DNA from 3 places in the Nonomuraea sp. NPDC004354 genome. Region 3 is predicted to be linked to each of the others. Evidence: predicted binding sites of a transcription regulator. Region 3 holds the regulator's gene; each other region holds the start of a gene.
The links. The regulator LexA, encoded in region 3, represses DNA repair genes until DNA is damaged. The targets are predictions, from matches to a motif close to TCGAACANNTGTTCGA.

Region 1 (7,795 bases), on a different contig from region 3:
GCCGCGGACGCCGACCTCGTGGTGATCGGCTCGGGCCCGCGGGGCCGCAAGGGGAGCATCTCCCTCGGCAGCACGGCCGACCAGTTGCTGCACGCCTCTCCGGTGCCGGTGCTGCTGGCCCCCAACGGCTACGCCGAGCAGGCGCCGCGGCGCATCGAGCGGCTGACCGTGGCCTACCGGCGCAGCCCGGGCTGCGACGCGGCCCTCGCCTCCGCCGTGGAGCTGGCCGCCGCCCTGGACGCGCCGCTGCGGCTGGTGACGCTGGTGGTCGGCGCGGGGCGCGCCAAGATCGAGCAGCGGATGCTCGACGGGCTGCGCGCCCAGGCGACGACCGACCTGGAGAAGGCGGCGCGGGGCTGGGAGCCCGAGGCGGCGATCGAGACGCTGGCGGGCAGGACCGTCGCCCAGGCCATGGACGGAACGTCCTGGCTGGACGGCGAGCTGATCATCGTCGCCTCCAGCTCGTCAGGACCGCTGCGGCGCGTCTTCCTCGGTGACACATCGGTCAAGATCATAAGGGTGGCGCCGCGTCCTGTGCTCGTTCTGACCAGACAGCCCGGCGGCTCTCGGCAAACAGTGACGAAGTAGTGTTGGCCATGGGACAAGAGTGATGTTTGAGGCGGACCATCCCGGACCGGATTCGGCATCTTTTTTCCAATCAGCTTGACCTTAGGCGTCCACAGCTTTACCGTCACTGTCCGTAACCACACCTTGCGGCGTACCGGGGTAAACCCCAGTAGCCCGGCTACCGAAGGTGCCTGTCCGGCACCCACCCCCCGGTGGTCCAGGCAATCGTCGCGAGGGAGGACAATCAACTGAGAGCAGCACATACAACAGCCGGGGGCCACACAATGCCGTCTGAGTACGCCAAGTCGCTGGGTGCACGACTCCGCGCCATCCGCACCCAGCAGGGTTTGTCCCTGCACGGAGTCGAAGAGAAGTCGCGTGGACGCTGGAAGGCCGTCGTCGTGGGTTCCTACGAGCGTGGCGACCGGGCGGTCACGGTGCAGAAGCTTGCCGAACTTGCCGACTTCTACGGCGTGCCGGTCTCGGAGCTGCTGCCGGGGGGTGCAGCGCCCAGCCCTCTCGGGCCGACGCCGAAGCTTGTGATCGACCTGGAGCGTCTGGCGACGCTGCCCAAGGAGAAGGCCGGCGCGCTGGCCCGCTACGCGGCCACCATCCAGAGCCAGCGCGGCGACTACAACGGCAAGGTCCTCTCCATCCGCCAGGAAGACCTGCGCTCGCTTGCCGTGATCTATGACAAGTCGCCCAGTGAGCTGACGGAGGAGCTCATCAGCTGGGGTGTGCTGGACGCGGAGGCCCGCAGGGCCGTCGAGTCCTTCTGACGCTCCCGTAGGCGCGGGCGGGGCGCTTCCCGGTGATCGGGGGCGCCCCTTTCGTCGGTCTCCGGCGGCGCGCCCCGGCCCGAGACCCCCGCACCAGACTCCCCCACCGCCCGTGGTGCCGGTGAAGGAGGGACACATGGCCGTTCAGGTCGCGGTGTGCGGGCCGCGAGAGTGCTCGGCCACCGACCGGGACAACGCCCGCGAGCTGGGCCGGCTGCTCGCCGAGCGAGGGGCCGTGGTGGTGTGCGGCGGCTACGCGGGGGTCATGGAGGAGGTCGCCGCCGGAGCGCGGGCCGCCGGCGGAACGGTCGTGGGCATCCTGTCGCGCGCCGACCGGGAGGGCGCCAACCCGCACCTGACGATCGTGGTGCCCACCGGCATGGGCGAGGCGCGCAACGGCGTCATCGTCAACTGCGGGGACGCCGTCATCGTGGTCGGCGGCTCGTGGGGCACGCTGTCGGAGCTCGCCCTGGCGATGCGCAAGGGGCGGGTGCCCGTCGTGCGGCTCGGTGGCTGGCAGGTGCTCGACGAGCAAGGTCATCCTCTCCCCGGCGTCCGGTACGCCACCAGCCCCGAACACGCACTGGAGCTCACCGGCCTGTGGTCGTGAGAGCGATGGTTCGGCGCCTTTCCCGAAACCCGTTCGCCCGCCGACGCGTGGTTACCCGCATGAAAGCGAGCGGCAAGCTGTCCTGCCTATAAATCTGCCAATAGAGGCACATATAGGACTTTTTGGACAGATCCATGGACTGGCAGCACGAATGGCTCACGTCGTTCACATCAACCGCGGTGACCTTCGGCGGCATCGTCCTCGGCGGCGCCCTGGCGGTCCCGCTGCTGACCCGCTACACGCGCTGGGGGCGGCAGTTCCGGCTGCTGGCCTTCCCGTACTTCCGGCCCGGCCGCACGTGGGCCAGCCGGCGGCCGCTCCTGGCCATGCTGCTGGTGCTCTGGCTGACGGTCGTCGGGGTGCGCCTGGAAGTGCTCGCCTCCTACGCGACCAACGGCCTGTTCACGTCGTTGCAGGCGATGGACCCGGACATGTTCTGGCTCCATGTCATCGTGTTCGCGGTCCTGGCGGCGATCTACGTCGTCAGCAGCCAGCTCGCCTACCTCATCACGCAGCGCCTGATCATCCACTGGCGAGACTGGCTCAACGACCGCGCGGTCGCCGACTGGCTGGACGGCCGCGCCTACCATCGGGGCAGGTTCGTCGCGACCCCGGTCGACAACCCCGACCAGCGCATCGAGCAGGACATCACGCAGTTCGTCGAGCAGTCCTACGACCTGTCGCTCGACGCCGTCCGCGCCGCCCTGCGGCTGGTGTCGTTCACCGCCGTCCTCTGGACGCTGTCAGGACCGATGACGATCTTCGGGTACGAGGTGCCCAGGGCGATGGTCCTCCTCGCCTACGCCTACGTGATCGGGGCCTCGTTCATGGCCTTCAAAATCGGCCGCCCGCTGATCCAGCTCACCTTCCTGAAAGAGAAGTTGTCCGCTTCCTATCGATACGCGCTGATGCGCCTGCTGGACAACTCCGAGAACATCGCGTTCTACGGCGGTGAGGAGGTGGAACGGACCACCCTGGCCACCAGGTTCCGCTCGGTCATCGGGAACGCCTGGCAGTGCGCCAAACGGTCGTTGCGGCTCCAGGCGTTCAACGGCGCGGTGTCCCAGGCCTCGATCGTGTTCCCGTTCATCATCCAGGCGCCGCGCTTCTTCCACGGGGCGATCTCGCTCGGCGACGTCACCCAGACGGCCGACGCCTTCAGCCAGGTGCACGAAGCGCTGTCCTTCTTCAGGTACTCCTACGAGAGCTTCGCCGCCTACCGGGCGACACTGGACCGGCTCACGGCGCTGACGGACGCCAACAAGGAGTCGCGCGCCCTGTCCGGACCGGCCTTCACCAACCGGCCCGACGCACTGGAGATCGAGGACCTCCAGGTGTGGCGCCCCAACAGCCAGCCGCTGATCGAGAACCTGACCCTGAGCATGAGCCCGGGGCAGGCCCTCCTGGTCAGAGGACCCTCGGGAAGCGGCAAGACCACGTTGCTGCGCAGCCTGGCCAGCCTGTGGCCGCACGCGCACGGCGTCGTCCGCCGCCCCGCGGGGCCTCACACGCTGTTCCTGTCGCAGCAGCCGTACCTGCCTCTGGGCGACCTACGCACCGCGCTGGCCTACCCCGAGCCCGCGCACCGCATCGGCGAGGAGCAGGCCCGCGAGGCGTTGCGTTCGGTCCACCTCGGCCACCTGGAGGACCGCCTCGACGACGAGGCGCACTGGGCGCGCACGCTCTCACCGGGCGAGCAGCAACGGCTCGGGTTCGCCAGGATCCTGCTGACCCGGCCCAGCCTGGCCTTCCTCGACGAGGCGACGTCCGCTGTCGACGAAGGGCTCGAGCACACGCTGTACCAGCTGATCCGCGAGCGCCTACCGCGGTGCATGTTCGTCAGCGTGGGCCATCGCCGCACGCTGCACCCCTTCCACACCCACCACCTGCAGCTGCTCGGCGCCGGACGCTGGGGCATGGCCGCGGCGGGTGGATAGTCCTTGCCTGCGCCGGTCAGACGCGGCCCCGCCCAACTCCCGGCCCTCCGCCCAGCGCCATCGCGGAGCGAGTCCGTGACACCGGAGCGCAGGGCCGGCCGTGAGACCGCAGCACGGGGCTGAGCTGTGCGTGGGGCCGGGCCCGAGCCGGGCCATGGGGCCAGGACGTCGCGGGCCCAGCGCGGGCCCGGGGCGCGGGACCAGGGCGTCGCAGGCCCGACCGCCGGGCCGGAGCGCGGGACCAGGGCGCGGGACCAGAGCGTCGCGGGCCCGACCGTAGGGCCGGAGCGCGGGACCGGACCACGAGACCAGACCACGAGACCGGGGCGCGGGACCGGGGCGCGAGACCGGGGCGTGGGGTCGAGACCGTCGCGGGCCGGACGTGAGGCGGGGCGTGGGGTCGAGGCCGTCGGGGGCCGGGGCGTGAGGCCGAGACCGTCGCGGGCCGGGGCGTGAGGTCGAGACCGTCGCGGGCCGGGGCGGGTGGCGGGGCGCGTCAGGCGGGTGTGGCGTGCCGGGCGAACTCCCACGGGTCGTGCGCGGAGAACACCCGCACCTCGTCGGCGTGGTCGCGCACGAGCTCGCGCAGCCTGGCCTGGTTGGCCACCCGTAGCTCCCCGTCCACCTGCGAGTCCAGCTGCACGATGTCGAACAGCAGGTGCGACTCGGGCCCGGCCGGGTCGATCTCCTTGTGGTAGAAGTACGCGTCGCCGGCGTGCAGCCACCAGCCGTCCCCGTCCCTGACCGCCACCGCCGCGTGCCCCACCGTGTGACCGCCGAGCGGCACCAGCAGGAAGTCAGGTGACAGCCCGCGCAGCGGCTGGGCGCCCGCCAAGCCGTACCACTCCTCGCGCGACTCCCCCGTGGCGTACAGCTCCCAGCGGGGGCCGTGCGACCAGTGCGCGGGACGGTAGCGGCGGCTCGGCGCCCCTGCCATCGCCGCCGCGTGCTCGGCCGCCATCACGTGGACGGTCGCCTCGGGGAAGTCGGGCAGCCCGCCCGCGTGGTCGACGTCGAGGTGGGTGAGCACGATGTGGCGCACGTCGGCGGGATCGTGGCCGAGGTCGGCGATGCGGCGGAGCGCGGTCTCGCCCCTGTCGAGGCTCGGGGCGACCAGCTCCACCCACTCCGGGTCGAGCACCTCCTCCGGCCGCTCGACCGAGTCGACGCCGAGGCCGGTCTCGACCAGGACGAGACCGTGGGCGTCCGTCTCGACCAGCAGGGCGTGGCTGACGGCGGGGGCTGGGGCGAGCCCGTCGTAGGTGGGGTCGACGGTGCGCATGGAGGCAAGGTTCAGATGGTGAACTTTCGTCATGCCCCTAGACTGCGACTTGAATCGCGGTTCAAGTCAAGGGGTGCGAAGAATGCTGCTCGACATCGGCGAGGTGGCCCAGCGGTCGGGCCTGGCGGCCTCGGCGCTGCGGTTCTACGAGCGCAAGGGGCTCATCAGGGCGACCGGGCGCAACGGGCTCAGACGCGCGTACGAGCCGGACACGCTCCACCGGCTGGCGTTGATCGCCTGCGCGAGGAGCGCGGGGTTCTCCCTGGGCGAGATCGGCCGCTTGCTGGACGCCAAGCCGTCCGACGAGGCACTGCGCGACCGGATCGCCGAGAAGGCGCGCGAACTGGACGACCGGATCGCGCAGCTCACCCGGATGCGTGACAGCCTGCGCCACGCGGCCTCGTGCACGCACGACCCGCTCGTCGCCTGCCCGGAGTTCAAGCAAACGGTGCGCGGGACCGGATGACGCTCAGCGCCTCATGACACCGGAGACCACTGAGTGCGGGAGGACGAGCGCACAGAGAGCGGTAGCAGGAGCGGGAGCGGGGATGTGAACGCGTGGGGTGGAAGGGGGAGGTCCGGCTCGCGGAGGGATCGAGCCGGACGGCCGGCTGGGCGTTCATCCTCCCACCGACGAGAATGACGCGACCAGCCGCGACTGAGACCGGGTGTGCGGCCCTCAGCCCGCCAGCGGGACGCTGACGGGAAGGGCGGGCTGCCCGGCGACGCCGAGGATCTCCTCGACCATGGACACGAACGTCTCGGCCTCGGCCAGGAGCTCGTCGGCGTCGGCGAGGGTCACGCCGCGCACCATGCCCGCCTCCGCGGCCGCGCGCTTGGCGGCGCTGACGGAGAAGTAGGCGGCCCACTCGGCGAGCCTGGGCTCGACCTCGGGCAGGAGCTCCCAGGCACTGCGCAGCCGGCGCCTGCGCCCTTCCATCGGACGGGGCCGGGCGGCCAGGATCGCCGCCGCCGAGCGCAGGGCGGCGAGGTGGGCGGCGACGTAGCGGGTGGCGGGGGTACGGGCCGTCACGGCGTCGGCCAAGCAGGTGCGTGACTCGGTGAGGTGCGCCCTGACTGCGGGCGACAGTCGGGGCCCGTGCGTGTCGCTGAGCCTTGTCGTCATGCCAGCCTCCTTTGAGGGGTCGTGGCGGCTCCCGGCGTCTCCGTCGGTGGAGCCAACACTCGCAGACGCCACCGACATTTCCGCCGGGCGACCGGACGAGGAGCTTCCCCTCTCCCCGTCCGGTCAAGGCGCGCCCGCTCGTCTCCGCCGACGACGAGGACGCGCCTTTCGCCCGTGGAACCCGACCGCGGGCCCCGCATGGGGGTGGCGGGAGCCCGCGACCAGGTTCTTCGACGCGAGCCGCGAGTCTCACGTCACTCCGTCGAACATAATTTCGATGACCTTGAATGTCAACCGATTGGCGAACACAGGTTCGATCATGGGGCCTGACCTGCGGGGCGAGCGCGACACGCGGAGCGACCGGGACACCGGGCGATGCCGCAGGAGGACCGCCAAGAGGCCCTTGAGGGACCGCGAAGAGATCGCTGGAGGCGCGCCGAGAGGCCGGGAGGGATCGTCGGGAGATCGCTGAAGGTACGCCAAGAGGCCCCGGAGGGGACCGCCAAGAGATCGCTGGAGGCACGCCAAGAGGCCGGGAGGGATCGTTGAGAGATCGCTGAAGGTACGCCAAGAGCCGCTGGAGGGATCGACGCGGGCGATGCCGCCCGAGGACTCCCGCGCCTCGGCACGGCGGCGCCATCACCTGCGGGTCTCTGCGCATCGCCGCAGCGATGGCACCACCTATGGGACTTCCGTACATCGGCGCGGCGATGACGTCGAAGGACTCCTCGGTCGCCGGGACGATGGCGCCCACGAGGCACTTGCCGATCGGCGCGACGAACTCGCGAAGGGCGCCCACAGATCGGCTCAGTGACACCCGAGGGCGCCCATCGAGCAGGCGATGACCGAGGGCTCCCACGGATCAGCGGGATGACACCCGAGGGTGCCCGAAGCAGGCGATGACCGAGGCCGCCCACAGATCAGCGCGATGACCGAGGGCACCTACAGATCGACGCGATGGCCGGGGGCGCCCTCGGACCGGCGCTATGAGGGCCGAAGGCCGCCTACGGATCGACGCGGGTGATGGCGCCGGAGGGGCACAGGGTGAGCGCACGGCTCACGGCGTCCTCGGCCTCCGGCGGCACCTCTGCCGACGTCAGCACGACCAGGCCCTCCTCCTCGTCCTGGTCGAACACCAGCGGCGCGGTCAGCACGCACATGCCCGCGCCGATGCACACGTCCCTGTCGGCCTTGACCTTCACCACGCCACCTCCAGTGCGTGCACGCCGTAGATGCTCATGTCCGAGCGCATGGGCACCGCGTCCACGGGGACGGCGAGCCGCAGGGCGGGGAAGCGTCCGAGCAGCGCGGGGTAGGCCACCCGCATCTCGATCCTGGCCAACTGCTGCCCGAGGCACTGGTGGATGCCGTGCCCGAAGGACAGGTGCCCGCCCGCGGGCCGCCGCACGTCGAGGACGGCAGGGTCAGCATAGCGGGCGGGGTCGCGGTTGGCGGCCGGGATGGACACCGCGACGCAGTCGCCCGCCTTGATGA
Region 2 (7,795 bases), on a different contig from region 3:
GTCCTGCTCCCGGTGTCCCTGCTCGTCGTGTGGCGGACGCTCGGCCGAGCCTCGCCTCCGGGGGATGGACTGTGGCCACCCCGTAGGGCCCTTGCCGCCGACCTCCCCGACGCCCCCGGAACCGGACGTTCCGGAAACGGCAGGACGGTAATCGCTGGATGGCCCAGCCGACCACGCGGCATCCGACGCTCTGTTCGGCGGGTCCTCTCCCCTGGCCCACTCGGGCGCCTCACCCTTGGAGTCGAAGTCGACGAAGCCGTCACCTGAGCCGAAGCCAGCACGCCCCCGTCCCGAGCCGGCACGATCCCGGCCTCGGCTGCTACCCCAGCCGCCCTCAGCGCGACCATCCGAACGGCGACCGCCCCGACTGCCATCGCTACGCCGGCCCGAGGAGCTTGCATCCCAGCCGCCCCCATCACGGCCGGCACCCCGGTCGCCATCAAGCTGTCGCCCCGAGTCGCTCGCCCCCCAACCGCCATCACCACGGCTGCCTGAAGCACCCCAACCACCGTCACCACGGCCACGTGAGGCGTTCCCGCCCCGGCCGCCGTCGCCATGACCATCCGTGCTGCCGTCATCCCAGCCGCTGTCGGCGTGATCGGTCGAGAGGTCGTCACCCCAGCCGGTAGGGGTCGAGGAACGCCTTCCCGTAGACCCGGCGCCACCACGGGTCGACCGAGGGGCGCTGTCGTCACTGCCGGTCCAGCGGGACTCACCTCGGGCGCGGCGGGAGCCCTTACGCGAGCGTGATGCCCCGCGACTCCCCGACAGACCGTCGTCGCCGGAAGCGAGCCCACGTTCCAAGTGGGTGCCGTCATCTCCTGACTCCAGCCACCCGTACGGCCGGCCGCCGTCATCGCCGGAGTCGAGCCACGCGTTCGACCCGCTGCCGTCGTCGCCCGAGCCGAGCCCTCCCTCGGGGACGGCCCACTGGTCCCTGGACGATCGGGCCCGAGACCGGCGCTTGGATCGTGGTTCCCGCTGCGGGATGTCAGGCCACGCGCCCCAGTCATGCGCCGCCCCGGGACGGTCGTCCTCTTCCTCGCGTCGGGAGGGCGGTTTCTGTGCGGTGGTGTCTGCAACGGGGTCTTCTGTGCGCGCGCTGCTGGGCGATGGTTCCGGCGAGGCCGTGTTCTCGCCGGCCGACGGAGCGACGGCCGGTTCTCTGACGACGGGGTCGCCACGATCGTCCGGAGAAGCGCCCCCTTCGCCCCCGCCGACCGCCTGAGCGGAGGACGAGCGTCCCTCCCCATGGGACGAGCGTCCCTCCGCGTGGGACAAACGCTCCGCCACGAGTGGAGTCGGTCCCTCGGTGTGGGAGCTGCCGCCCTCCACACGGGCAGTCCGTTCCCCGGCCCGGGAAGTGCCGCCCTCCACACGGGAGGCGCGTCCCTTGGCGCGGGGAGTGCCGCCCTCCACACGGGAGGCGCGTCCCTCGGTGCGGGGAGTGCCGCCCTCCACACGGGCAGTCCGTTCCTCGGCCCGGGAAGTGCGGTCTTCCACACGGGAGGCGCGTTCGTCTCGTGTCGAGGGACGCGCCTCTGCCTGGGACGTCCGATCCCCACTATCGGAGGCGCGGTCGTCAGGGTGGTCGGTGGGTTCGGCGCTGCTGGTGGGTGACCAGGCCGGGCCTGTCGCGGCGAACGGCCAGGCGGGGGCGGGCTCGTCGGCCGAACGCGGCCGTGCCCGGCCTCTTCCACGCGACGCGCGGGGTGAGGCCAGGTCGGCGACGCCGTCGGGGATGCTGCCCCAGGCGTCCGCGCCGGTGCTGTTCGTGTCCCACGAACCCGTGCCCCGGGATGCCGTGCCCCAACTGTCGGCGCCCGCGTTGTTCGTCTCCCACGAACCCGAGCCAGGGGATCCCGTGTCCCAGGTGTCCGCGCCCGTGCTGTCCCCGCCCCACGGACCTGAGCCAGTGGGCCCCGGGCTCCAGGCGTCCGCGCCGGTGCTGTCCGTGCCCCACGACCCTGAATCCTGGGTCCCCGTGTCCCAGGATTCAGGGTCGGCGCTGTTCGGATCCCGCGAGCCCGAGCCAGACGGTCCCGGGCTCCAGGCGTCCGCGCCGGCACTTTCCGCGTCCCATGAACCCGAGCCCCGGGATTCCGAAAGTCGGGATGCTGTGCTCCAGATGCCCGAGTTCCATTGGTCAGCGTCATACCGCCGGCCGGGGCCCCAGCCGGTGGGGTTCCGTAGGTCCCAGGAACCAGAGCCGGGTGAGGTCCACGAGTCGGGGTCTGCCGCGTGCCGGCCGTCCGGTCCGTTGTCATCGAGGCCCCAGCGGTCGCGGGGTCGGTCACCGGTGGCGCGGCCGTCGTGGTCGCCACGGCCCAGGGGGTGGTGTGCGCCATCGTGAGGGTCACCGGCGAAGGTGCCGTCGCCGGCCGAGGGCTCACCGTGGGCGGGGGTGACGGCATCGCGGTCGCCGGAAGACGTGGGAGGGGTGGCTGAGCCGCCGCGCAGTTCGGAGGCGGTCGTGGGAGAACCCGCCACCTCCGAGGGAGTGCGCGCGTCAGGACCCTGGCCCGGCCGCTGGAGGGTCGCGGAGGCGGGCGGCTCCGGCGTGGAGCCGGAGGGCCGCTGGTCAGGGTCCGACGACGTGCTCATGGCTCAGCCCGGATCAGACGTCACCAGGCTTGGGCGCGGAAGCCTTGGAGCCGCGGCCCGAGGAGGCGGGAGCCGGAGGGGCGGCGGGAGCGGCGGCCTCGGCGGGCGCGTCGACGCGCGGGCCCACGCCCAGCTTCTCCTTGATCTTCTTCTCGATCTCGTTGGCCACGTCGGGGTGGTTGCGCAGGAAGTTACGCGCGTTCTCCTTGCCCTGGCCGAGCTGGTCGCCCTCGTAGGTGTACCAGGCGCCGGACTTGCGGACGAAGCCGTGCTCCACACCCATGTCGATGAGGCCGCCCTCACGGGAGATGCCCACGCCGTACAGGATGTCGAAGTCGGCGACGCGGAAGGGCGGCGCCATCTTGTTCTTGACGACCTTGACGCGGGTGCGGTTGCCGACCGCCTCCGTGCCGTCCTTGAGCGTCTCGATGCGCCGGATGTCGAGGCGGACCGAGGCGTAGAACTTCAGCGCCTTACCACCGGTCGTGGTCTCGGGCGAGCCGAACATGACACCGATCTTCTCGCGCAGCTGGTTGATGAAGATGGCGGTGGTGCCGGTGCTGTTGAGCGCGCCCGCGACCTTGCGCAGCGCCTGGGACATCAGACGGGCCTGGAGACCGACGTGGCTGTCGCCCATCTCGCCCTCGATCTCGGCCTTGGGCACCAGGGCGGCGACCGAGTCGATGACGATGATGTCGACGGCGCCCGAGCGGATCAGCATGTCGGCGATCTCCAGCGCCTGCTCACCCGTGTCGGGCTGGGAGACGAGCAGCGCGTCGGTGTCGACGCCGAGCTTCTTGGCGTATTCGGGGTCGAGGGCGTGCTCGGCGTCGATGAACGCGGCGATGCCGCCGGCCCGCTGGGCGTTGGCCACCGCGTGCAGCGCCACCGTGGTCTTACCGCTGGACTCGGGACCGTAGACCTCGATGATGCGGCCGCGGGGGAAACCACCGATGCCGAGCGCGACGTCGAGCGCGATCGAACCGGTCGGGACAACCTCGATGGGAGCCCTGGCGTCATCGCCGAGGCGCATGACGGAGCCCTTGCCGAACTGCCGCTCGATCTGTGCGAGGGCAGTCTCAAGGGCCTTCTCGCGGTCGTTGATAGCCATGGGAACTCCCCGGGAGGGTCGTGGTGTGGTCGGTCGAGTGAAAGCTACGCGGTGGGACCGACAATTTTCCGCCGGACGCGCGAGGCACCGTGGCCGGCGCTTCTCATGGTAGCCGAACGGCTGTTCGATCGCGCCTCGAACACGCCGACCACCCGCCGTGCCCGGCCGACATTCCCTGACAATCCGCCGGGCCGGTTGCCATGGCCGCTGACCTGGGGAGATCCTGTTGGAAAGGTCGAGAGGCGGCGACGTGACGAGCACGTACACCGGGCAGCGGCGCACCCACCTGGAGGCGCTCGCGGCGTTGCTCCCCGGCTGCGGGCTCGTGGGGCGCATGATCGGCGGCGACGACCCGGTGCTGTGGGTGTGGCATCCGCGCACGGGCCGCCAGACCATCATCTTCGCGACCCCGTCCGCCGCCGCGTGGGTCTTCCTGTGGTCGCCGGGCGGCCAGGGCCACGCCGACGATCCCGCCGGTACGGCGGAGGCGCTCCACACCTGCCTGACCGACGAGTGACCCGGACCGGTACGGCAAGCGCGAGCCGGAGAAGCGCCCCCGATCGGTACGACACACGCGGACCCCGCCGAGCGACCCGGACCTCTACGGCCCGCGCGACCCAGCCGAACGACCCCCGCCGCTACGGCACGCACGAGCAGCCCGGCGGACACCGCACGCGCCTGTCACCCGACGAACGAGGCCCGCAGGCCCGCCACGGTGTTCGCCAGGCCGTCGGCCGCGGCCCGGTCGAGCGCTCCCGTGAGCGTCTCCTCGTAGGCCGCTCTCGCCCCGTTCCTGCGTTCCCTGCCCGCCTCGGTGATCACCGTGTAGACGCCTCGCCGATCCTTGGCGCACAGGTCGCGGCGGGTCAGCCCGGACGCCTCGAGCCGTCCCACCAGGCGGGTGACCGAGCTCTGGTTGAGCCCGAGCAGGTCGGCCAGCTCCTGCATGCGCAGCTCGCCGTCGGCGGCCGCGGACAGGTGGCACAGCGCCCGATACTCCGACAGGCCGAGGCCGTGCCGCTGCAACGCGGTGGCGAGTGAGTGCTCCACCCTGGCGTGCAGCCGTACCACCCCGGCCCAGACGTCCTGGTCGAGCGTCGCCATCGGTTCCTCCTACGGTGTCGGCGCCCACTTTATGGACAGGCGACGAACTCAGGCGCGTCCGAGGTGCCCGAGCACGAAGGCGGCCCGTTCCGCAACGGGAGCGCGCGGCAGTTCCACCAGTTCGTAGCCGTAGTCGAGGTAGGCCGAGGACACGGAGGCGTAGGTCCGCTCGGCCTCGTCGGGCGTCTGCTTCCGCTCGGCGTCGTTCTCGTAGATCTCCGGCCACGGCGGCGCGACGAAGACCGTGCGGTGGTAGCGGAAGCGCCTGGCCGCGGCGTCGACGTGGGCGGGCACGGGACGCCCTTCGAGGCGCAGGTAGCCCACGACGTCGACCACTCCCCTGTCGAAGGCGACGGTGCCGTCCATGGCCTCGGCGAGACGGTAGGAGCGTAGTTCCCAGCTCAGCATCAGCTCGGCGAACAGGTCGACGTCCTTCCACGGCAGCGCCTGGCCGCCGATGGCCACCTGGTCCTGGATGATCGCCCGCCCCGCCTCCCGCGAGCCGGACAGGCCCAAGCGGTCGATCAGGGTGCTCTTGCCCGATCCGGGGCCTCCGGTGAAGACCACGAGCCGCGGCCCCGCCGTGCAGCACGAGCAGGTGTGCACCGTTCCTCCCCGGCGGTCAGCGCAGCTTGCCGTCGACGTTCTCCACCTGGCACACCGCGCGCCAGACGTCCTTGGCGCTCTCGCCCTGGGCCAGTGCCTGCTCGACCGTGCGCCCGCCCAGCGGGGCGAGCACGTAGTCCCTGGCCCACGACTCGGCGTAGACGTCGCCGAAGTGGGCCCGCATCCTTCTCCAGAACTCGGTCAGACGCATGCTCCCCAGTATGGAACCCGCCCCGCACTGGGTAGGACAGACCGTATGGCGAAATCCTCCAAAGCGGCTCCCAAGCCGTCAATCGATTCCAGGTCACATCGGGAGCGACGCCGCGCCCTGCTCCTGCAGCAGCGGCTCGCCGTACAGAAGGAGAAGGCCGAGCGCGCCGAGCGGCACGCCGGTCTGAGGGCCGAACCCCGTGAGGGTGCGTCGCGCACCCGCAGGGCGTCACGGAGGTAGCGGCTACAGCACGCGCGAGCCGTACATCTCCCCCAGATGGTCGGCGAGCAGCTCCAGTCGGGCGCCGTCGGGGTCCCTGAAATAGATGGAGGCGCCGCTCTCGATCTGGTGCGGCACGCCGGCCATCTCCAGCTTGCCGCGCAACCGTTCCCACGTCGCGGGGTCCACGGAGATCGCGATGTGGTGCAGCCCGCCCAGGACCTCCTGGTACGGCCCCAGGTCGAGCCCGGGGAAGTCGAAGAACGCCAGCAAATTGCCGTTGCCGATGTCGAAGAAGAAGTGGTTGGAACCCTTGTAGTCGCGGTTCTCGAAGATCTCCGTGAGGGGGAACTCCAGGAGCTCCTGGTAGAACCGGACCGTCCGCTCCACGTCGGAGGACAGCAGTGCGAAGTGGTGCAGACCGCGCGCGCTGCTCGATGGACGGTGCGGGAGGAGGTACTGCCGCTTGATACGCTCGCGATCAGCCTCGATGGCTGCGTAATCGATGGTCACGTCGCCTCACCTCTCCCGCTCTATGTCCCCGGGATCGGCGCCTCAATCGCGCATCGTGGCCACAATCTCCTTCACGATCTCCATCGTGGTGCCGGGGTGCAGGAAAGCGAAACGCGCGACGGTCTCGCCCTCCCAGCCGGTGGGGGTGACGAATCCGATCTGCCCGGCCAGCAGCCGCTCTGACCACGTGTAGTAGTCCTGGGCGGTCCATCCCGGACGGCGGAAGAGCACGGCGGACAACTCGGGCTCGCGGATGAGCTCCAGGTGGTCGCTCTCCCTGATCAGCTCGGCGGTCTCCCTCGCCAGGGCGAGCCCGCGCTCGACGGCCTCGGTGTAGGCGTCGGTCCCGTTGACCGCGAGCGAGAACCACAGCGGCAGCCCGCGGGCGCGCCTGGTCAGGTGGTAGGCGTAGTCCGTGGGGTTCCACTCGCCGCCGTCGGTGTGCAGGACGTCCAGGTAGGAGGCGTCCTGCGTGTGTACGGCACGCGCCAGGTTGGGGTTGCGGTAGATGAGCGCGGCGCAGTCGAACGGGGCGAACAGCCACTTGTGCGGGTCGACGACGAACGAGTGGGCGTGCTCGATGCCCTCGTAGCGGTGCCGGACGGAAGGGGCGAACAGCCCGGCGCCGCCGTACGCGCCGTCGACGTGGAACCACAGCCCGCGCTCGCGGGCCACCTCCGCGACGCCCTTGAGGTCGTCGACGATGCCCGCGTTCGTGGTGCCGGCGGTGGCGACCACGCCGATGACGTTCTCCTGGCCTTCGAGCGCCTTCCGCAGGGACGCGCCCGTGAGGCGGTGGTCCTCGGAGGGCACGACGAGCGCCTCGACGCCGATGATGCGCAGCGTGTTGGCGATCGAGGAGTGGGCCTGGTCGCTCACGGCGATCTTCGCGTTCGGCACGCCGGCGGTGTCCCTGGCCACGACGAGGGCCGACAGGTTGGCGGCGCTGCCGCCGGAGACGAAGCAGCCGCCCGCCGTGCCGGGCAGGCCCGCGTAGTCGGCGATCAACCGCAGGACCTGGTTCTCCGCCGCGATGGCGCCGGAGGCCTCCAGCCAGCTGATGCCCTGCAGCGAGGCGCAGGAGACCACCATGTCGAACAGCAGTGCCGCCTTGGTGGGGGCGGCGGGGATGAAGGACAGGAACCGGGTGCTGTCCGCGGAGATGACCGCGCGGGAGAGCTGCTGGTCGTAGACGTCCAGCACCTTGGCGGGGTCGGCGCCCTCCTTGGTGATCAGCCCGGCGAGCGCGGCGTCCAGCTTGTCCTTCTCACCCGGGTGGTCCAGGGGAACCGGGTCGAGGGCGAGGCGCTGCCTCATGTAGTCGAAGACCAGGGTGGTGAGGCGCTCGTCGTAGCTATGCACGCATGCAGTATGGGGATAAAACCGAAAAAAAGGGAAATAGCAGACGAAGATCTACCAAACCGGTT
Region 3 (7,795 bases):
GTCGCGGACCCGTGCCGAGCCGACGTGGGCCAGCGCGCAGCGGATACCGCCGAGGTTGAAGGCCTTGGTCGCGGAGGTCAGCGTGACCGTGCGTTCGGGCAGGATCGTGGCGAACGGGATGTGCGTGGCGGGCGAGTAGACCAGGTCGGCGTGGACCTCGTCGGCGATGACCAGCACGTCGTGCCGTTCGGCCTGCTCGGCCACGGTGGTGAGCTCGTCCCTGGTGAAGACCTTTCCTGTGGGGTTGTGCGGGTTGACCAGGACGAGCGCGCGGCAGCCGGCCAGATCCGCCAGGTCGGTGTGCAGCGTGCGGCCCATCTCCTCGATCGTGCCGAGGAAGGGCGGGTACGCCGGAACCTGCATGGCGATCCTGTCACCGGGTTCGGTGGCGAGATGAAGGACCACCTGGAGCGCCTGGTTGAGATCGGAGAAGGTGCGGACGGCTGCCGGGTCGGCGGGCCAGTCGTACCGGGTGAGCATGCGCTCGGCGAAGGTCTCCGCCAGCGGTCCGGCCTGCGGGTCGGCGGCCCAGGTGGGGTAGCCGAGGTCCCCGCGGGCACGCCGCTGGAGTGCCTCGACGATCGGGGGAGCGGTGGCGAAGTCCATGTCGGCGATCCAGCAGGCGATGACATCGGGACCGGCGCTCGCCCATTTCAGGCCGTCCTTGGCGGGCGGGGGGAAGAAGTCGTCCACCCGATCAGTGTCACCCAGACCCGGGAAATGTCCGATGGGCCGGGATTGCCGGAAATCGAACGCATCGGTGTCGCCGAGCGTCGGAGGGTTCTGTGCGACCAGCTCGCGCCCGAGTCCGGATAGCGGGATGCCTGGAAGAGCCCTCGCACCAACGCATGAAGAGATGGCCAGTCCGTTCCCCGAACTGTGGGCTGGGGTTCGGACGCGCGCCCCTCGATGGGTACGGCTCCACCCGGCCCGTCGGCATCCGGCCGCCGACGTGCACGACTGGGCCGCCGGTCGGGTCGCTGCTCCGTGCGTAACGTCGGTCGCGGGTCGGGTGATGTTCCACCCGAAGGCGTCGCTCGCGGGTAGGAGCCGGGATCCGCGCGTGGGCATCGGCATGCGGAGGCGGCGTACAGCCAGGCGACAGGCCATTCCGGGCGTCGGCGTGCGGAAGCGACGGACACTCAAGCGACACGGCATTCCGGACTGGGCAGGGCTGTGTCGGTCCCACCGGCCAGGGCTACGCCGGCTCGATCGACCCTCGGGAAAGGTGAGGGCCGATCGAGCGGCGAGATGCGGTCAGAGGCGGCGCAGGACTGCGACGACCTTGCCGAGGACGCTGGCCTCGTCGCCGGGGATCGGGTCGTAGTTGGCGTTGTGCGGCACCAGCCAGACGTGGCCGTCCTTGCGCTTGAACGTCTTCACCGTCGCCTCGCCGTCGATCATGGCTGCCACGATGTCACCGCTCTCGGCCACCGGCTGCTGCCGTACGACCACCCAGTCGCCGTCAGCGATCGCTGCCTCGATCATCGAGTCACCCGCGACCTGGAGGAGGAAGAGGGTGCCCTCGCCGACGAGCTGCTTGGGCAGCGCGAAGACGTCTTCCACACTTTCCTCGGCGAGGATGGGGCCACCGGCGGCGATGCGACCGACCAGGGGAACGTAGGCGGCCGTCGGCCTGCTCACCTGCGACTCGACCTCGCTGGCATCGGGGTCGACCCACAGCACGGGCTCACCCGGCAGCCTCACCTCAAGGGCGCGAGGGCGGTGCGGGTCACGCCTCAGGTAGCCCTTGCGCTGCAACGCGGTCAGCTGGTGAGACACGCTGGACGTGCTGGTCAGCTGCACGGCCTCGCCGATCTCACGCATGGACGGCGGATAGCCGCGCTGCTGGACGGAGTCGCGAATCACCTCAAGGATCTTGCGTTGCCTGGGCGTCAGGCCCAGTGAGTCGCGACGGCGGACCGCAAGGTCGCTGACGCCGTTGCCGTCATTCGGCTCGCTCATGCTTTCCTCCTCGCCCGGCGGCCTGCCTCACCGGCCCACCCTTCCGGTCCGTGGTCTTCATGTCGCACACAGCGACCGTACCGCCGATGGAGATCAACTTCAAACAATTGTTCGAGTCTTCCTCGAAATCGTCGGTGACGTGGTGTACAACATCGTACGGGAGTTCGATCGACACCGTGTTCGATTCACTGATCTTTGTTTGACCTTTTCCTTGGGTCGACGGTGGCGGGAGGTCATCAGTGCGGGCGACCACGACGACAGATTCGACCGGCCAAGACGAGCAACTCACCCTGATCGCCGACATCACCAGGGAGGAGTGCGGGCGCCCTGCCGTACCAGGAGACCGGCGCCTCCGCCTGGTCCCTCCACCCCGAGGTACGGCAGGCCAGGACAAGCAGATCGGCGGACGGCCCGCGGGGCCGCGCGAGGTTGGGGGTGGACGGTTTGCCGGGTCGCGAGGGGCATCGGGCGGACAGTCCACGGGACCACGCGGGGCAGGAGGCGGGCGGTTGCGGGTCGTCCGCGACCAGGGGGTGGCGGGGCCGGGTGTGCGGGAGGGTGCGCCCGGCCCGGCAGACGACAGCACAGATACGGGGGCGGCGATGAACGGCAGGCGAGAGCGGAAGGCGCGCGCAGACGCCCGGTCGGGCGGGACGGGGCGCGGAGATGGCCGGTCGGGTGGGACGGGTCGCGGTGACGGCCGGTCCGGCGGGACGGGTCGCGGTGACGGCCGGTCGGGTGGGACGGGGCGCGGTGACGGCCGGTCGGGTGGGACGGGTCGCGGTGACGGCCGGTCGGGTGGGACGGGTCGCGGTGACGGCCGGTCGGGTGGGACGGGTCGCGGTGACGTGGCGCGTGGCGGGCGCGAGCCGCAGCGGCTCACGTCAAGGGGCAAGAGCGGCGGCCTGCGTGGCGGGTGGCGGCTTCGGGGCAGGCGGCGACCTGGCGCGATGGACGGCGGTCCTGGGAGGCCCGCGCCACAAGGGCGCGAGGCTCCCCCTGACGCCGCGCACGCGCAGGCCGGTAGGGGTCGGCCGGGCGACACGCCGACCGCGAACCTGCAGACGAAAGAACCGGGACCGGGGGCACGCCGTGTGCGGGAGGCGCTCGCACGCCCTGGACGAGCAGGGGCGACGCGTTCAAGCCGCGATGGTCAGGGGCAGTCGCTCCGGGGTCGGGCTCGCATAGGAGAGATGGCCGCGGCTTCGGCTTGGGAGAGGTGGTCGGTCTCCGGCCGGGTTCGGACGGGAGAGACGGCCGCGGCTTCGGCCTGGGAGGGGCAGCCTGTCTCCGGTCGGGCTCGCATAGGAAAGACGGTCGCGGCTTCGGCGTGGGAGGCGCAGGAGCTCTCTGGCCGGGCACGCACGGGACAGGTGGATGGGGGTTCGGGTCGCGTGGGGCAGGCGGTCGCGGGTCCGGCTCGCCGGGCGCAGGTCGTCGAGGCGGGGGCGGGGGAAAGGCCTGGAACGGTCCGCGCGCAAGAGCAACGGGCGGGTACGGGTCGTGGCAGGCGGCCGCGGTCGGGCGCGCGCCACACGCGGGGAGCGCTTCGGGTGGTCGCGCCGGAGGAGCGACAGTCGAGGAGGCAGACGGGGGAGCGACAACCAAGAAGGTCGGAGGGGGAGCGACAGGCGAGGAGGTCGGCGGCGGAGCGACAACCAAGAAAGTTGGCGGGGGAGCGACAGGCGAGGAAGTCGGTGCGGCTCACGGCGCCCATGAGGCTGACCAGGCGAGGCAGGGTCGCGGTCGTGGGGCTGTTCGCCGTGCTGTCCCTGGGCGGGTTCGTGCTCGGAGCCAAGGCGACCAACTGGGCGATGGCTCAGGAGACGACGAGTGCGGGACACGCGGGCCTGCCGTGGGTGATCGTGGAGAAGGGCGACACGCTGTGGACCATCGCCGCGGCGATCTCTCCGGGCGACGACCCCACCGCCGTCGCCGAGGAGATCAAGCGGCTCAACGGGCTGGAGAGCTCACTCATCCGTCCGGGCGGCCGGCTGTACCTCCCCGACAAAGCTCCCTGACCGACCGGCGATTCCGGACCGGAGGGACGGCAGGCGCCCGCGCGTGCGACCGACACGAACCGCCCCCGTGCCTCCCCGATCGTCGACCACCGACCACCGCCCGCCGACCACCGCCCGCCGACCACCGCCCGCCGACCGCCGACTGCCGACTCAGCGTGCACACACGAGTGCGTGACGGCATCGGACGGACGGAGCGCCAAGCCGCCGACGGCATCCCGTCGCGGTCGGGGTGGCCCGACGCCGTCTCATGGGAATGTCGGCGGCAGCCCATCAGGGCGGCGGCGATGGCATCGAAAGAGCCGCTCGCAGCCGTGGTCCGAACGGCGGTTGCCGGCCCGGAGACGGCCCGATCCACGAGCCGGCGGAGCCGACACAAGCGTTGCTGAAGGCGGTGTGCACGGAGGATCTAGCGACTGATCGCCCCATGCGTCCTGCCCTCAAGCGGCTCCCGGCTGATCGATTGTGGACACGCACACGGTAGCGTCCGCATGACGATCATGAAACGAGGACCGCTGTGACTGAATCGTCCAGGAATGCGCCGGACATGTCCCGTGCCGCCCGCTTGGCTCGCCATAGTGCAGTCTCCACCGCCCTGGGGCTGCTCGCCGACCGACGGCTGGCCGAGCTGGTGGAGGCCGCCCCACCCCTCGGAGCCGGTGTCGGCGGTCCCACCGCGCTCCTGGAGGTCGAGGGCAGGCCGGTCTTCGTCAAGCGGGTCCCCCTCACCGACCTGGAGAGGCGGCCGGAGAACACCAGGTCCACCGCGAACCTGTTCGGGCTTCCCACGTTCTGCCACTACGGGCTCGGGCTGGGGTCGGGGTCCGGCGTCTGGCGCGAGCTGGCCGCGCACGTCATGACGACCGGGTGGGTGCTCGGCGGCCACTTCGACGGTTTTCCGCTGCTGCACCACTGGCGGGTGCTGCGGGAGCCGGCCCGGATGGCGACGGCCGGAGAACAAGCGGCGTTGGAGGAGGCCGCGGCGTATTGGGAGTCCTCCCCGGCGGTGCGCGCGCGGCTGGAGGCGCTCGCGCAGGCGTCGGCCGCGGTCGTGCTGTTCCTGGAGTACGTTCCGCAGGACGTCAACCGGTGGCTGGAGGTGCAGGCCGCCCTCGGCGGCGACGCCGTCGAATCGGCGTGCTCCCTCCTGGAACGGGAACTGGCCGCCGGGGTCTCCTTCATGAACGCGAACGGGTTGCTCCACTTCGACGCGCATTTCGGCAACATCCTCACCGACGGCAGCCGCCTGTACTTCACCGACTTCGGCCTGGCGTCTTCCCCACGCTTCGAGCTCTCCGGCGCCGAGCGCGACTTCCTCCGCCTGAACGCCGGCCACGACGAGTCCTACACGGCCCGGGAACTGGTCAACCGGCTGGTGATCGCTCTGAGCCGCCCGGCTGACCGGGCGGAGCTCCTTGATCTCGTACGGCGGTGCGCCGAGGGTGACAGCCTCCCTGGCGTCCCGGAGCCGATCGGGAAGATCCTCAGACGCCACGCGCCCGTCGCCGCCGTCATGAACGAGTTCTACGGCACGTTGTTCGACGAGACCAGGACGGCACCCTACCCGGCGGCCGACATCCACCGGGCGCGCTCCGCCCTGTCCCGCTGACAGCCCGCCCGCGCGCGCCGCGGCGTCCCCGGGATGTGCCGGGTGAGGCGCGCCGGGATCGCGGACCGACCTGCCGCCGCGCTCATGCGTCATCGTGGCCGGCCACCCGGGACGACACCTGGCTGTTGTGGTCTTCGTGGGGGCGGTTGAGCAGCAGGTCGGCGGCGCGGGCGAGGACCTGGGCCCGGGTGCGGTCGCCGTGGTCGGCGGCGAGGAAGTGCTCCCCGATCGCCACGCAGAAGGCAAGCATGCTGCGGGCCTCCACCTCGTCGGGATCGGAACAGAAGGTGCCGATCATCTCCCGCAGTAGCGCCATGCGCTTGTTGTCCACCCGTCGCAAGCGCTCGGCGACCCCCTCGTCGCGCCGGGCCCAGTCCCGGACCGCGAGGTCGATGGGCAGCAGGCGGTCGTCGGAGAAGGTGAGCACGCCCGCGCGCTCGATCTTGGTTTTCGGGTCGCCGCCTTCGCGCTCGACACGGTCGATCACCTCGTCCGTGCTCTCCCGCTCCCAGGCGTCCAGCATCGCCTCCAACAGCGCGTCGCGGTCGGCGAAGGACCCGTAGAACCCGCCCTTCGTGACGCCGAGTCTCTTCGCCAGGGCCTCGACGCGGACGGCGTCCGGGCCGCCGGCGGCCAGCGCCCGCAGCCCCTCCTCGATCCACCTGTCACGCGGCGTGCGAGTTGCGCCCACGATGTGTCTCACCTCACTTCTCCACCATGTATACGCCCCCGTATAACAGGGGCTATTCTCATTTTATACGGTGGCGTATGAATGAATGGAGACACCGAGATGACCGGCGGTCATGTCGCCTTTCACCACCCGCGGCCCGGGCGCGTCGAGAAGTCCGTCGGACGCACGCACCAGACGCGCGAGACGCTTCTTCGGCCGGCTCCGGCCGCCGCTCGCGACCTGGGCGAACGCATTCCCACCCTGCAAGAGAGGCGGTCACGGCCATGAGGCTCCCCGATACCGCGCACACCCGTCGCTCCTGGCGGATCCACGAGATCTCCGGCGATTTCCGACTTGAGGACGTCTGGGCGATCCGCGCTCCCGGCGCCGGGCTGGATCACTTCCCCACGAAGCTTCGCCGTGATCCAGGCGTCGGGCGCCGGGCGAGACTCCGGCTCCTTCGGTCGCCGTTCGCGGTGCGCTGGAAACTCGGTGCCCTCTTCGAGGGGGACAAGCCCAATGCGGACATCGGGGGACAGGTCCCGTCACTACGCGACCGCCTGCCGAGCAACCTCCGCGCGGCCACACCTGGCTCAGGCGCGGGGTTCGCGCCGTTCACCCCGGTGTACGAGCTCGACGACGAATGCGCTCTCGGACTGGCGAACAAAGACCGTCCGCACGGTCACGTACCTGGGCTGGGTGGCGGGCACGAGCTGCGAACGGCGGTCCTCGTGAACCCCGGCGGCCTGGCCGGACGGCTGTACATGGTCGCTATCGCGCCGTTCCGGCACCTCATCGTCCTGCCACACTCGCTCGGCAGGCGGAACGCGCGTGGCGGGACCGTGGCCGGCCGCGTACGGCAGGCGGCGGCGCGGCCACTGTGGAAGGCGCCGTGAAAGGCGTCGCGGAAGGCGCCGTGAAAGGCGTCGCGAAAGTCTTCGTGAAAGGCGCCCTGGGAGGCACTGTGAAAGGCACTGTGGTAGGCACCGTGGGAACGCGCGACGTCCCCGAGTCCGTTCTCGCTCTCAGCTCGTTGTCCCGCATCGACTACGTCGACCACTTCACTCTCTTCACGGACGTGGACGCCACACCGGAGCAGTGGGCTCGGGCGATGTTCGGTGACGTTCCCGATGCCGCGGAGCGGCTGATCTGGTGTGGTTTCCTCGGTCTCCGCATCAGCCGAGGGCGATCGCCGGACACTGTGGCCGGATGGCGGATCGCCGAACGCGGCGACGACTGGATCCGGCTCGAGGCCGATTCCTGGTTCGTGACCGGCAACCTAGTCGTCCAGGCAGCCGATAGGCGGGTGTCGCTGGGGACGTTCCTGCGCTATGACCGCCGCCTCGGCCGTGCCGTGTGGCCTCCGCTGTCCGCCGTCCATCGCCGGCTGGCACCCGGGCTGCTCCGGGGCGCCGCGGCGAAGACAGACAGGTACCGGCTGCAGCCATGATCCACTGGGGAGATCCTGGGAGGCCGGCGAGACGCTCCGGACAAGACCGCCGGCACGGGCGGGCGCGTGACGTTGCGGGCCGA

Region 1: a site for LexA is predicted at 6,564-6,579, ahead of ACWENQ_RS05480 (SAV_6107 family HEPN domain-containing protein). Genes of this name have one in related genera too.
Region 2: a site for LexA is predicted at 3,828-3,843, ahead of recA (recombinase RecA). Genes of this name have one in related genera too.

The regions. Positions count from the first base shown of each region.
Region 1 is NZ_JBSGDV010000001.1:1,168,681-1,176,475, reverse strand. It holds gene ACWENQ_RS05510 (universal stress protein) at 1-588, shown strand, start outside; gene bldD (transcriptional regulator BldD) at 852-1,346, shown strand; gene ACWENQ_RS05500 (TIGR00725 family protein) at 1,483-1,956, shown strand; gene ACWENQ_RS05495 (ABC transporter ATP-binding protein/permease) at 2,091-3,893, shown strand; gene ACWENQ_RS05490 (MBL fold metallo-hydrolase) at 4,390-5,208, opposite strand; gene ACWENQ_RS05485 (MerR family DNA-binding protein) at 5,258-5,641, shown strand; gene ACWENQ_RS05480 (SAV_6107 family HEPN domain-containing protein) at 5,855-6,301, opposite strand; gene ACWENQ_RS05475 (ferredoxin) at 7,306-7,506, opposite strand; gene ACWENQ_RS05470 (cytochrome P450) at 7,500-7,795, opposite strand, start outside.
Region 2 is NZ_JBSGDV010000001.1:637,002-644,796, reverse strand. It holds gene recA (recombinase RecA) at 2,618-3,715, opposite strand; gene ACWENQ_RS03040 (hypothetical protein) at 3,966-4,232, shown strand; gene ACWENQ_RS03035 (MarR family winged helix-turn-helix transcriptional regulator) at 4,397-4,819, opposite strand; gene ACWENQ_RS03030 (AAA family ATPase) at 4,868-5,425, opposite strand; gene ACWENQ_RS03025 (DUF3046 domain-containing protein) at 5,442-5,636, opposite strand; gene ACWENQ_RS03020 (VOC family protein) at 5,880-6,368, opposite strand; gene ACWENQ_RS03015 (pyridoxal phosphate-dependent decarboxylase family protein) at 6,411-7,730, opposite strand.
Region 3 is NZ_JBSGDV010000003.1:863,040-870,834, reverse strand. It holds gene ACWENQ_RS14655 (MalY/PatB family protein) at 1-693, opposite strand, end outside; gene lexA (transcriptional repressor LexA) at 1,258-1,965, opposite strand; gene ACWENQ_RS14645 (LysM peptidoglycan-binding domain-containing protein) at 3,681-3,986, shown strand; gene ACWENQ_RS14640 (serine/threonine protein phosphatase) at 4,531-5,592, shown strand; gene ACWENQ_RS14635 (TetR/AcrR family transcriptional regulator) at 5,675-6,295, opposite strand; gene ACWENQ_RS14630 (DUF2867 domain-containing protein) at 6,310-7,158, shown strand; gene ACWENQ_RS14625 (hypothetical protein) at 7,155-7,712, shown strand.